One region of the Ruminococcus sp. AF20-12LB genome, then DNA from elsewhere that is predicted to be linked to it. Evidence: riboswitches for the same ligand, from Rfam matches in the RefSeq annotation. Region 1 holds a riboswitch; each other region holds the start of a gene.
What was found. A riboswitch is a leader RNA that binds a small molecule or an ion and turns the genes downstream of it on or off. The one in region 1 is predicted to bind cobalamin.
Positions count from the first base shown of each region.

Region 2: another riboswitch for cobalamin. It lies ahead of DWX61_RS02345 (sirohydrochlorin cobaltochelatase); the one in region 1 lies ahead of DWX61_RS01605 (ABC transporter substrate-binding protein).
Region 3: another riboswitch for cobalamin. It lies ahead of nikB (nickel ABC transporter permease); the one in region 1 lies ahead of DWX61_RS01605 (ABC transporter substrate-binding protein).
Region 4: another riboswitch for cobalamin. It lies ahead of DWX61_RS02410 (cysteine-rich small domain-containing protein); the one in region 1 lies ahead of DWX61_RS01605 (ABC transporter substrate-binding protein).

Region 1 covers NZ_QUGH01000001.1:359,926-363,079, forward strand. The annotation lists gene pcrA (DNA helicase PcrA) at 1-1,405, shown strand, start outside; cobalamin riboswitch at 1,507-1,796, shown strand; gene DWX61_RS01605 (ABC transporter substrate-binding protein) at 1,903-2,997, shown strand; gene DWX61_RS01610 (FecCD family ABC transporter permease) at 3,012-3,154, shown strand, end outside.
Region 2 covers NZ_QUGH01000001.1:517,891-521,044, forward strand. The annotation lists gene DWX61_RS02340 (NAD(P)/FAD-dependent oxidoreductase) at 1-933, shown strand, start outside; cobalamin riboswitch at 1,336-1,510, shown strand; gene DWX61_RS02345 (sirohydrochlorin cobaltochelatase) at 1,672-2,961, shown strand; gene DWX61_RS02350 (hypothetical protein) at 3,083-3,154, shown strand, end outside.
Region 3 covers NZ_QUGH01000002.1:338,334-341,487, forward strand. The annotation lists gene hisIE (bifunctional phosphoribosyl-AMP cyclohydrolase/phosphoribosyl-ATP diphosphatase HisIE) at 1-209, shown strand, start outside; gene DWX61_RS04275 (M14 family metallopeptidase) at 381-1,340, shown strand; cobalamin riboswitch at 1,625-1,813, shown strand; gene nikB (nickel ABC transporter permease) at 1,995-2,933, shown strand; gene nikC (nickel transporter permease) at 2,934-3,154, shown strand, end outside.
Region 4 covers NZ_QUGH01000001.1:534,392-537,545, reverse strand. The annotation lists gene DWX61_RS02420 (glycyl radical protein) at 1-41, opposite strand, end outside; gene DWX61_RS02415 (phosphatase) at 396-1,112, shown strand; gene DWX61_RS02410 (cysteine-rich small domain-containing protein) at 1,221-1,508, opposite strand; cobalamin riboswitch at 1,776-1,945, opposite strand; gene DWX61_RS02405 (C40 family peptidase) at 2,177-3,154, opposite strand, start outside.

The sequences.
Region 1 (3,154 bases):
CCTGGAACAGAATTACCGTTCTACCCAGAATATCCTCAATGCAGCCAATGAGGTGATCGTCAACAACACAGAGCGTAAGGAAAAACGCCTCTGGACAGAGAACGAAGAGGGAGATAAAGTACATTTCCGTCAGTTCAACAACGGATTTGAGGAAGCGGAGTATGTTGCAGGAGAAATCATCCAGGGGCGCCGCAACGGGAAATTCCAGTACAAGGATTGTGCAGTACTTTATCGGACCAATGCCCAGTCCCGTCTCTTTGAGGAGAAATTCCTTCTGGCAAATGTTCCTTATAAGATTGTCGGCGGCGTGAACTTTTATGCCCGCAAAGAGATCAAGGATCTGTTAAGCTATCTGAAGACCATTGACAATGCCAGTGATGATCTGGCCGTGCGCAGGATCTTAAATGTGCCAAAAAGAGGAATCGGACTCACCAGCATCGGCCGGGTCCAGGACTATGCGGATATGATGAACCTGAGCTTTTACGATGCTCTCCGCGTGGTGGAGGAAGTACCGTCCATTGGCAGGGCAGCAGGAAAGATCAATGATTTTGTATCCTTTATCCAGGGACTGAAAAGTAAGGCAGAGGCCTATACAGTCCGTGAAACCCTGGAAGAGGTTATTGAGCTTACCGGTTATGTGAAGGAGCTGGAGGCAGAGAAAACGGAGGAGGCCCAGGCGAGGATCGAAAATATCGATGAGCTGATCTCCAAGACAGAATCCTTCCAGGAAGCCATGGAGGAGGCCGGACAGCCGGCAACACTTTCTGCATTTCTGGAGGAGATTGCACTGGTGGCAGATATCGATTCTGTTGATCCGGATCAGGATTATGTGCTGCTGATGACCCTTCACAGTGCCAAGGGACTGGAGTTCCCCAATGTATTTATCGTAGGAATGGAGGACGGTGTTTTTCCGGGATATGCTTCCATCTGGTCCGGTGATCCGTCGGATATAGAGGAGGAGCGAAGGCTCTGTTATGTGGGAATCACCCGTGCCATGAAAGAGCTGACCTTAACCTGTGCAAAACAGCGGATGATCCGTGGGGAGACTCAGTATAACCGTGTGTCACGTTTTGTAAGGGAGGTTCCACGGGAGCTGGTAGATCTTGGACATACCATTCAGGAAAAAAAGCCCAAGGTAGATGATATCGTATCTCCGAAAAGCGCCTATGCCCAGATGAAAATGAATTTCCAGGCAAAGAGCACCCTGCAGAAAAAAGATTTCACAGTGAAGAAGGCGGACAGCCTGGACTATGGTGAGGGAGACACGGTCCGTCATGTGAAATTCGGAGTCGGTATCGTAAAAAATATCGCAGACGGCGGCAGAGACTACGAAGTGACGGTAGACTTTGACAAAGTCGGCGTGAAAAAAATGTTCGCCGGTTTTGCCAAGCTGAAAAAGATCTGAGAGGGATCTCTCCGGGCAGACTATTTCTGCAAAAAACTGTAAAAATCCGGCCTCAAGGTTGTAATTGGAAAACCGGTATGTTAGAATCAGTATCAGCGTAATTGAATTACTGTGAAGTGAACAGTATCACCGGCACATATGCTGCCGGATACTGTGAGAGGGAATCGGGTAAAAAGCCTGAGCGGTTGCGGCCACTGTATACAGAAGAAGGGATTTCACATGCCATTGCAGAAACTCATGTGAGAAGGCGAAATCCCGATGTCAGAGAGATTCTGGAGAAAATTCTGATACATCATTCATGATCGGCTAAAAGATGAATGGTGTATCAGTTTTTATTTTGCGGAGTTTTTTCTGAGTCTGTAAGTCAGGAAACCTGCTTGACAGTATGTAAGTGGGAGCTTCCGTACAAAGTGTTCCGTGCAGATTTTATGAAGCCCCATCTTTTCGGTTACCCATAGGCAACAGGAGATAAAACAGGCGAAAAGAGAGGAAATGAAATGAAAAACAAGTATGTATCCACAAGAATCATGGCAATGGTAATGGCAGCGGCAATGACCGTATCTGCAGCTCCGGCTGTTTATGCCGCAGAGAGAGCAGACTCCGAGACCATCAAGGAAGACAACCAGCCGGCAGCAGAAGACAGTACAGAGTCTGCAGACACCGAAGATTCTTCCGCAGAGGCAACCAAGACAGAATATCCTCTGACCATCACAACCTATGATTACGATGGAAACGAAATCGAAACCACTTATGAAAAAGCACCGGAAAAAGTCCTTGCTGTATATCAGGGAAGCATTGAGACTATGCTCGCACTTGGTCTGGAAGACCACCTGGTAGCTACCGCAGGTCTTGATAATGAAGTTCCGGAAGATCTCAAAGAAGCATTCTCAAAAACAAATTATCTTGACGAATTTACCCCATCCCTTGAAACAGTAACAATGCTGGAGCCGGACATGATCTTATCCTGGAGCTCTCTTTTCTCTGATAAGAATCTGGGAAATGTAACAGACTGGATCGACAAAGGCTGCAACACCTACTACAACACCAATACTCGTCCGGACGGCGACAGAACACTGGAAAATGAATTCACAGATATCTTAAATATCGGAAAGATCTTCGATGTACAGGACAAAGCGCAGGCTATCGTTGATGATGCAAAAGCAGTGATCGACAAAACTCTTACTGCAACTGCAGATGTAAAAGACAAACCAAGCGTAATGGTATTGGAGCCTCTTGGAGATGACATCACAAACTATGGCGTAAAGAGCCTTGGCGGAGATATGGTAACACAGTTAGGCGCAACTCTTGCAAACCCGGATGCTTCCACCGTTGGAAAAGAGGATATCATCGCAGCCAACCCTGACGTGATCTTTGTGGTTTACATGCCATATGCAGGAGATGATCCGGAAACTGTTAAGAACAGCCAGCTTGCAGTGATCCAGGATGATGAGTCCCTGAAGAGCCTTGACGCAGTAAAGAACGGACGTGTTTACCCGATCATGCTCAGTGAGATGTATGCAAGTGCAACACGTACCCAGGACGGAATCGAAACTTTTGCAAAGGGATTATATCCGGACGTAAATCTTGACTGATCGGAGAAAATGCAGTGAAAGAAACAGCTTCACAAAGAAAAAAAGATAAGGTGCTCAGAACATCCATGTATGTGGCAGTTCTCATCGGACTTGCAGGATTCCTTATTTTTTCCATACTTGCAGCCATCACTTTTGGAAATGCGGATCTGTCACTGAA
Region 2 (3,154 bases), 160 kb from region 1:
TATGTGGTGCTGCAGAACCTCTATGAAAAAATGAAAGACCATGTGGATTTCTATTTTGACGCATCTGTTGATAAAGTGGAGAAAACAGAAGATGGTTACGCAGTTGTTGTAGGCGATGAGCGTTACGAGGGAACTTACTGTATCATCTCCGCAGGACGAAGCGGAAGTAAATGGATGGAAACTGTATGTACAGAGCTTAAGATCCCGACTCTTTCCAACCGTGTGGACATCGGAGTCCGTGTGGAGCTTCCGGCAGAGGTTTTCAGCCGTCTGACAGATGAGCTTTATGAGAGCAAGATCGTTTACAGAACTGAGAAGTTTGAGGATATGGTCCGTACCTTCTGCATGAACCCGCGAGGTGTTGTCGTGAATGAAAATACCAACGGTATCATCACAGTAAACGGTCACAGCTACGAAGATCCGGCAAAGCATACCAACAATACAAACTTTGCCCTTCTGGTATCCAAGCATTTCTCAGAGCCGTTCCATGACAGCAACGGATACGGTGAGAGCATTGCAAGACTTTCCAATATGCTTGGCGGTGGTGTTATGGTACAGCGGTTCGGAGATCTGATCCGCGGAAGACGAAGCACAAAAGCCCGTATTGAGGAAAGCTTCGTAACACCTACACTTTCTGCGACACCGGGAGATTTAAGCCTTGTTATGCCGAAACGTATCCTGGATGGCATCATCGAGATGATCTATGCCCTGGACAAGATCGCACCGGGAACCGCGGATGACGATACTTTGCTTTATGGCGTGGAGGTTAAATTCTACAACATGGAGGTTGAGATCGACGAAAATCTGGAAACTTGCCACAAGGGTCTCTTTGTTATCGGAGACTGCAGCGGTGTGACACACTCTCTTTCCCATGCATCTGCCAGCGGAATCTACGTAGCCAGATACCTGGAGCAGAAGTATTTTAACAGATAAACTGCAGAGCAGTTTATCTGTTATGAGCAAGTAGCGAAGCGGATTGCGAATATCCGTTTAACCAGATAAACTGCGAAGCAGTTTATCGATTATGAGCAAAACAGTCCTTTTCTGATATCAGGGTGATGACAGAAAGGGGCTGTTTTTGTGAGTGAAGGTCGTTACTGTTCACTGGTAATGTCCCGCGAGGTGTTTTTTGTGAGCGAAGGTCACAGAAAAACCGAGACATACCGCGCGAATTTATGCGATCAGCATAAATTCTGTGCATCGCGAAGCGTGTTACTGAGAACGGAGTGAACAGTAACTGAAGGTCACAGAAAACCGTGAATCGTCCGACATCAATCTTGACAAATTTGTGAGTTTGTGGTAAAAATTAGATAACCAGATAAAAGAAAATATGTGCAAATGTTATAACGATAAGGTTGCATCCAGTCGGATGTGCAAAAGAGAATCCGGTGAGAATCCGGAACGATACCGTCACTGTGAAAGGGGAGCTGCTTTTATAACCACTGGGAGACCGGGAAGGGAAAGCAGCGTGGAACCAAGTCAGGAGAACTGCCTTATTGCGAGATTCAAGGGTTCGCGGTTTACGAATCTGTATTCTCCATAACAATACAGAACTTCTTTTTATGTATTTGTATTGCGCAGAGAATCATGTGTGAGCAGGCAGCCGCAGAGAGCTGCCGTTTTTTGTACATATCAGTATTCTGGAAATACATGAAAAGAGGACAATAAGAAATGAAAAGAAAAACAATGTTAGCTCTGATGCTCGCAGTTTCCATGACATGCTCTATGGGTGCAGCTACAACAGCAATGGCAGCAGAGGATTCTGCTACAGAAGAGAACGCTGAGGCAGCTGATACCACAGAGGCTTCCGATGCAGATCAGGAAGCAGCAGATAATGTAGCAGCTCTGATCGACAAGATCTATGTACAGGAAAGAAACGACACAACAGATGAGGACTGCAAGGCAGCCAAAGAAGCATGGGATGCTCTGACAGACGCTCAGAAAGAGCTGGTAGAGGGTGAGAATGCAGATCCGGATTACTTTGGACGTGACACAGGAGATGCTTCCAAGGACGATCCGCGTAACCAGGATGAGATCGGTGAGAATGAGCTTCTTGTTGTAAGCTTCGGTACTTCCTTCAATGACAGCCGTGCAGAGGATGTCAAGGGAATCGAGGATGCTCTTGCAGAAGCTTATCCGGACTGGTCTGTAAGAAGAGCATTTACAGCACAGATCATCATCAACCATGTAGAGGCAAGAGATGATGAAGTGATCGATAATATGCAGCAGGCTCTTGACCGTGCAGTAGAGAATGGTGTTAAGAACCTGGTTGTACAGCCTACTCACCTGATGCACGGTGCTGAGTACGATGAGATGACAGAAGCGATCAATGAATATAAAGATAAATTCGAGTCTGTAGCTATCGCAGAGCCAATGCTCGGCGAGGTTGGAGATGATGCAACAGTGATCAACGATGACAAGAAAGCAGTTGCTCAGGCGATCACAGATGAGGCTTGCAAAGAGGCAGGATTTGACAGTATGGATGCAGCAGCTGAGGCTGGTACAGCATTCGTATTTATGGGACATGGAACATCCCATACAGCTAATATTACATACGATCAGATGCAGACACAGATGGAAGACCTTGGATTCAAGAACGCATTCATCGGTACTGTAGAGGGTGAGCCGGAAGACACAGCCTGCGACAAGGTTATCGAGAAAGTAAAAGAAGCAGGATACAAGAACGTTGTTCTTCGTCCGCTGATGGTTGTTGCCGGAGACCATGCAAACAACGATATGGCCGGTGATGATGAGGATTCCTGGAAGAGCCAGTTTGTAGCATCCGGAAACTTCGATAAGGTTGACTGCCAGATCGAGGGTCTTGGAAGGATCGAAGCCGTTGAGAAGCTTTATGTAGAGCATACAAAGGCAGCAATCGATTCTCTGGGAAGCACTGATGAATCCGCAGATTCTGATGCAGCAGATACAGAGGCTGATTCTGCTGAGGAGTCCGCAGAATAATAAATACAAAAATATCTGAGTGAGTTCAGATACCTATAAGAAATCAATGTAACTGCCCGGAAAGATCAGGAAGACTGTTTTCCGGGCAGATTGCTGTATCTATGGAAGGGAGAAGATTATCATGAAAAAACGCTATGTAAACTTAATTCTTGCAATGGCAAGTGCATCAGTCCTGGTGCTGGGTTCTGTGCCT
Region 3 (3,154 bases), on a different contig from region 1:
CCTATACTAATTATCTTTTTGATAAAGGAATCGACAAGATTTTGAAAAAAGTCGGTGAAGAATGCACAGAGATCGTCATTGCAGCCAAAAATCCGGATAAAGAAGAGATTAAATACGAAATTTCAGATTTTCTTTATCATATGATGGTACTCATGGTGGAAAAAGGAGTCAGCTGGGAGGAAATCACCAGGGAACTGGCGAAAAGATAAATCATATATCATTCAGGAAAAAAGCTTCTGTACACCGGGTCAGAAAAACGGTTACGGAAGTTTTTTTCTGTATTCCCGGAATCCTAAAAAGAATATATACAATTTCGGTTAGGCATGATATACTTATCGTCAAAAGTGCGGAAATATAAAAAAGGAAAAGGGAAACAATCAATGATCAAAATTGATGACTGGGTGATTGAAAAAGGAGAGAAGGCACAGGGAAAAATTAAGATCTCAGGAAATGGCATGGCAATGCCGGCAACTGTGATATGCGGAGTGGAAGACGGACCGACGGTCCTGATCACGGCAGGAATACACAGTGCGGAGTATGTGGGAATCCAGGCAGCAATGGAACTTGCAAAAGAATTTCAGCCGGAAGAACTGAAGGGAAATGTGATCATCGTTCCACTGGTCAACGTCAGCGGCTTTGAGCATCGCACCATGAGTCTGGTCTATGAGGATGGCAAGAACCTGAACCGCGTTTTCCCCGGAGATCCTGAGGGAACAGCTGCAGATCGTATTGCCTATACTATAGTGACGAAACTTTTTTCTATAGCAGATTATTATATCGACCTGCACAGCGGAGATGGGTTCGAACAACTTCATCCCTATGTTTATTATGTAGGGGTTGTAGATGAAAAAACAGCAGAGAAGTCATTGCATATGGCACGGCATATCGGCGTAAAATATGTAGTCCGTTCCACAACCGCCACAGGTGGCGCCTATAATTATGCTTCTTCTCTTGGAATTCCAAGTATTCTTATCGAAAGAGGCGGACACAGCTACTGGACCTGGGAGGAAGTAGAACAGGATAAAAGAGACGTCCGTCACCTTGTTTTTCATCTCCAGGGAAAGACGTGTCATGGTCTGAAGCATTACCGTCAGATGCTTCTTGAAAATGTAGTCTATGAATATGCGCCGTATACCGGATGCTGGTATCCATCCAAGAAGCCTGGAGAGTACTTCTTTAAGGGAGAAGAACTGGGTGAATTGAGAGATTACTATGGAAATTTACTTTACACGTCTATTGCAACTGAAAACGGAGTCGTACTTTATCAGACAGCCAGCCTGAATATCATTGAAGACGGACCGATGATCGCATATGCGGCGATCACAGATACTCTGACCTGATAGTAAACAGACTTTTCAGAACGCTTCTGTCTGAAATCATATTGAAACAGTAAGAAAACCGGGTTTTACCATTTGCTATTCTATTTGTAAAAACAGCGAGGTAAAATCCGTGTTTTTTTAGCAGATCAAATAAATTTAATTGTCAAATCCCCAATGGGGGATATATACAATTCAAGCATCTTTAACAAAATTTATGAGTTTTCAAAAAATATAACATTTTTCCATAGACATAAACTATAGTTTTATCGTATAATATTTAGGTAATTTAACAGCATTTGCTGATTTTCACATCAGCCGTTGTAAGTTCCGAGAGGATTAATAGGGAAACCGGTGTAAATCCGGTACGATCCCGTCACTGTAAGGGGGAATCCTCAGACAAAATACCACTGGTCGAGTGCGTGAGAAATAGACCGGGAAGGTGCCTGAGGGTAAGGATCCTAAGTCAGGAGACCTGCTTGCAATTGTTTTAAAATGATTCTTACGGAAGATAGGAAGCATATTTTTTTATGTGCCCGTATTTCATCGCGGGCTTTTTTCGTGCAAATTTCTAAAATTCCATGCATGTTCTGCATAATAAGAATCCAGTAGTTTTTTTATCTAACTCAATTAAAACGGCAATGTTAAAATCGCATCAAATGAGGAAAGGAGTAAAACGTGACAAAGAAACAAATAGGAAAAAGATTTCTCCAGATCATCATTGTATTATTTGGAATCAGCTTTTTCACATTTGGACTGACCTACCTGTCACCTGGTGATCCTGCGGAGATCATGCTGACAGAATGTGGTAATCTTCCGACACCGGAGCTTCTGGAACAGACAAGACATGAGCTTGGCCTTGATCAGCCCTTTCTCGTGCAGTATGGTTCCTGGCTGAAGGGTGTTGTTACAGGAGATATGGGACAGTCCTATTCTTTCAAAATGCCGGTAACGGATAAACTGGTATCTTGTTTCTGGCCGACGCTGAGGATGTCTTTGCTGGCACTTTTGATGATGGTCATTATTTCCATACCGCTTGGAATCCTGGCCGCTGTATATCAGAACAAATTCCCGGATTATTTTGTGAGAGGAATTACCTTTGTGGGAGTATCTGTTCCAAGCTTCTGGCTGGGCCTGATCCTTCTCAGTATCTTTGGTGTTCAGCTTCGCTGGATCAATGTAGCAGGAGGAAGTACGGATTTCAAGTCTATGATCCTTCCGGCACTGACTCTTGCACTTGCCATGTCTGCGAAATATACCCGCCAGGTAAGAAGTGCGGTGCTGGAGGAGCTTCACCAGGATTATGTGACCGGTGCAAGAATGCGTGGAATCAAAGAAAGCGTGATCCTTTGGAAACACGTTCTTCCTAATGTAATGCTTCCGCTGGTAACACTGCTGGGTCTTTCCCTTGGAAGCCTCCTTGGAGGTACCGCAGTTGTAGAGATCATTTACAACTGGCCTGGTATGGGAAATATGGCAGTAAAGGCAATTTCCTGTCGTGACTATCCTCTTGTACAGGGCTATGTACTCTGGATCGCGATCCTGTACATGTGCATCAACCTGCTTGTGGATCTGTCCTACACTTATCTCGATCCAAGACTTAAGGAGGATAGATAATTGAAAAAGGTATTACGAGTATTTAAAGAAAATAAACAGTTCACTCTTTTCTTCATTCTGGGCCTGGTGGTAATTGGCGTTGCGATCTTCGCACCGCAGCTTGCGCCATATGATCCGCTGAATGCAGTTATGACTGAATCACTGCAGGAGCCGAGTTCCGCTCATCCGTTCGGAACGGATAAACTTGGACGAGATCTTCTTTCCCGTGTTATTTTCGGAAC
Region 4 (3,154 bases), 170 kb from region 1:
CTGTCTGTTTTCGGAACATCTGCTATATGAAATTTCTCCATGATTCTCCTTTCTCATAACCGGTTGTTTCTGGTGATCTGTCTGCCTCTGCGCTTCCAGAACCGCTCCTGTCCGGCTATGTGCTCATGTAGTTTTATTATACCTTACCCCTACTTCGATGTCAACGAAATCCAACATGTGTTTCTAGCTGTTTTTGTGGTTTTTATTGGTTGCACCCTGTTGATTTTATTTGTTTTTTGTATTTTTATGTTTTTCTCTATTGACTTTGCTTTTCTGCTCTGCCATACTTGGATTTATATAGAAATTCCTTTGTTTTTCAAAAAAAATTTATGTAAAGCGGACATTCGCATTCCGCTCTGTTACATGTTCTCAAACAGTAAAAGAGGTGTATTTTTATGTATCTTTCTGATATGCATACCCACTCCATCGCCAGTGGTCACGGCACGGAATGTACCATCACCAACATGGCACGTGCAGCTGCTGAGAAAGGTCTCCGGCTTCTCGGGATCACTGATCACGGTCCCGGCACTCTTGCAGCCGGAACTTCCTCCTATTTCCGCAGCCTTACCTATTCTCCTAAAAAACATTTCGGTGTGGAATTACTCTACGGAATTGAACTGAATATCCTTGACCGCAGCGGAACGGTAGATTTAGACCAGGAATTATTATGTAAACTTGATTACGCCATTGCCAGCATGCATGCCTGGAATTACCGCTGCGGTACCAGAGCCGAAAACACAGAAGCTTTTATCAATGTAATGAAAAACCCCTGTGTGAAGATCCTCGGACATAGTGATAACACTCATTACCCGGTTAATTATGATGCGCTTGCAAGGGCTGCCAGGGAAACCGGCACGATCTTTGAGATCAACGAAGCTTCTCTTGCACCTTATGGCTATCGTGGCGACACAAGAGAAAACTGTTTCGAGATCCTTCGATGCTGCCGCAAATATGATCTGCCGCTGCTTCTTTCCAGTGACAGCCATGGCCCGGAGCATATCGGAGATTTTACCTATGCTGCTGAGTTTGTTCATCAGGCCATGTTTCCAGAACAGCTGATCCTCAACAACCAGCTTCCCAGACTCAAGGTTTTTCTCCAAACCAGAGAATGATCTTCTGTATTTTTTCCGACAGATAACAGCTATTGTCCACCCCAAAACAAAACAGGCCAGTTCAAACACAGGAATATACATTTTCCTGTATCTGAACTGACCTGTTTTTTATTTTTCCCGCTGCTTCCGTACAATTTCCGCAAGCTCGCTATATTTACCTGTAACATATCCGAAGTTCTCTCTTCTGTGAGGAAGCTTGCATTCGGTGCAGTCTTTGATGCCGCTTTCCGTAAAGCGAAAATTACCACCACATTTATCTCCCAGTGCATATAAAGGACAATAGCAGAACAGACAGTTGAAGTTCTCCGGATCTGCTCCTTTATGGCATGGAAAGTACTCACAATTTTTGTGGCTGAAGTAAGAGTATTCTTTGCCTTCCCAGTATGGCTTCTCCATGGCTCTTTTCTCCTCTCCTGACATAACCACGCATAAATTTTCCTATAAAAAAAGAGGTAGCGATGCCACCCCGGGGTAGAAATATAATCCGTTCATGAGTGCGCGGAGGGAACGAATGTATCCGGAGTAGTATCGCCTGCCATTTAATCATGTATAATTCATATGAACAGGCGCATTCCATAAAAAAATGCCTACTCTCGTAAAAAAGTAGACAACGTCCCAGGGGTGCGGAGTCCCTGAAATGGTTGTTACACTTTACACGGAAGTTTAACCTCGCCATAACAAGCAGGTTTCCTGGCTCCGGGATCATGGCTCCTCTCTCCTTCTCATACATACGTACAATGGACTATGAGATTTGCTCCTCCGTTACAGTGACCGGATCGCTCAGGTTTCACACCTGATTCCCTTTTCTGCGGACCTCTGATAATCAATACATAACTGTCAGCCATCCTCAGCACTTGCTATGTTCAATATGGAATTATACTGACATCATAATAACATCCTGTTAATTATATGTCAATACTATTTTCAATATTTATATATTTATGAGCATATTTTGTTGCTGTTTACTCCGTTCCATGGGTTTTCAGTGTTTTTTACGACATAAAAAACAGCCCGACAAACTGCTGTCGGGCTGCTGTGTTTTTATTTTCTGTTGTACGTTCTTATTATACAAGACGTCTTACAGATACAATTGTTCTGTATGTAGCATCATTGCTGATCTTGATCCCGTCCTGAGAGTTCGATGCATGAACGATCTGGCCATTACCCATGTAAATAGCCACGTGTCCGCCATAGCAGATCAAATCTCCCGGCTGTGCATCTGCGTAGGATACTTCTGTACCTGCATTCTGCTGCTCATAGGATGTTCTCGGAAGGCTGACTCCGAAGTTCGCATAGACACTCTGTACAAATCCGGAGCAGTCTGCACCATTGGTAAGGCTTGTTCCGCCCCATACGTAAGGATTTCCTACAAACTGTGTGGCATAATTCACAACAGAAGATCCTGAACCGCTGCTGTAAGAAGAACTGTCACTGTCTGAGGATGTGTCCTCTGCACTTTCTTCGGATGCATCTGTGCTGTTATCGTAATCTGCGTCTGCATTATCCTCTGTATTCTCAGTATCCCCGGACGCATCATCATTTTCACCATTGTCTGCATCTTCATCCACATGCTCGGTGTCATCCTCTGCAGTATCCTCATCTGTATTCTCGATCACGTTGCCGTCCTCATCGTACTGTACATCTTCGCTCTCGTCCGCCTCATCCTGCTGTGCTTCCTGCTCTGCCTGGCGTCTTGCTTCCTCTTCTGCCTCAGCCTGTGCTCTCGCTGCTGCTTCAGCCTCGGCCTGACGTCTTGCCTCTTCCTCTGCTGCAATACGCTCAGCCTCTAATCTCTGAAGCTCTGCAGTCTGCTCTGCAAGAAGGTTTGCATAATCTGTAGCCTGCTGCTGTGCGTAGGCGATCTCATTATCATAATCTGCGGATGTGGCACGCTTCTCATCCAGCTGTGCCTGCAGGTTCTGGGACTCTGCTTCATATTCCTGCTTCATCCCCTCCAGCTCTGCCTTCTCCTGTGTGTACTGTGCTTCCAGGTTTGCCACCTGCTGGATCGTATTGGAATATTTTTCAAGGCTCTTACGGTC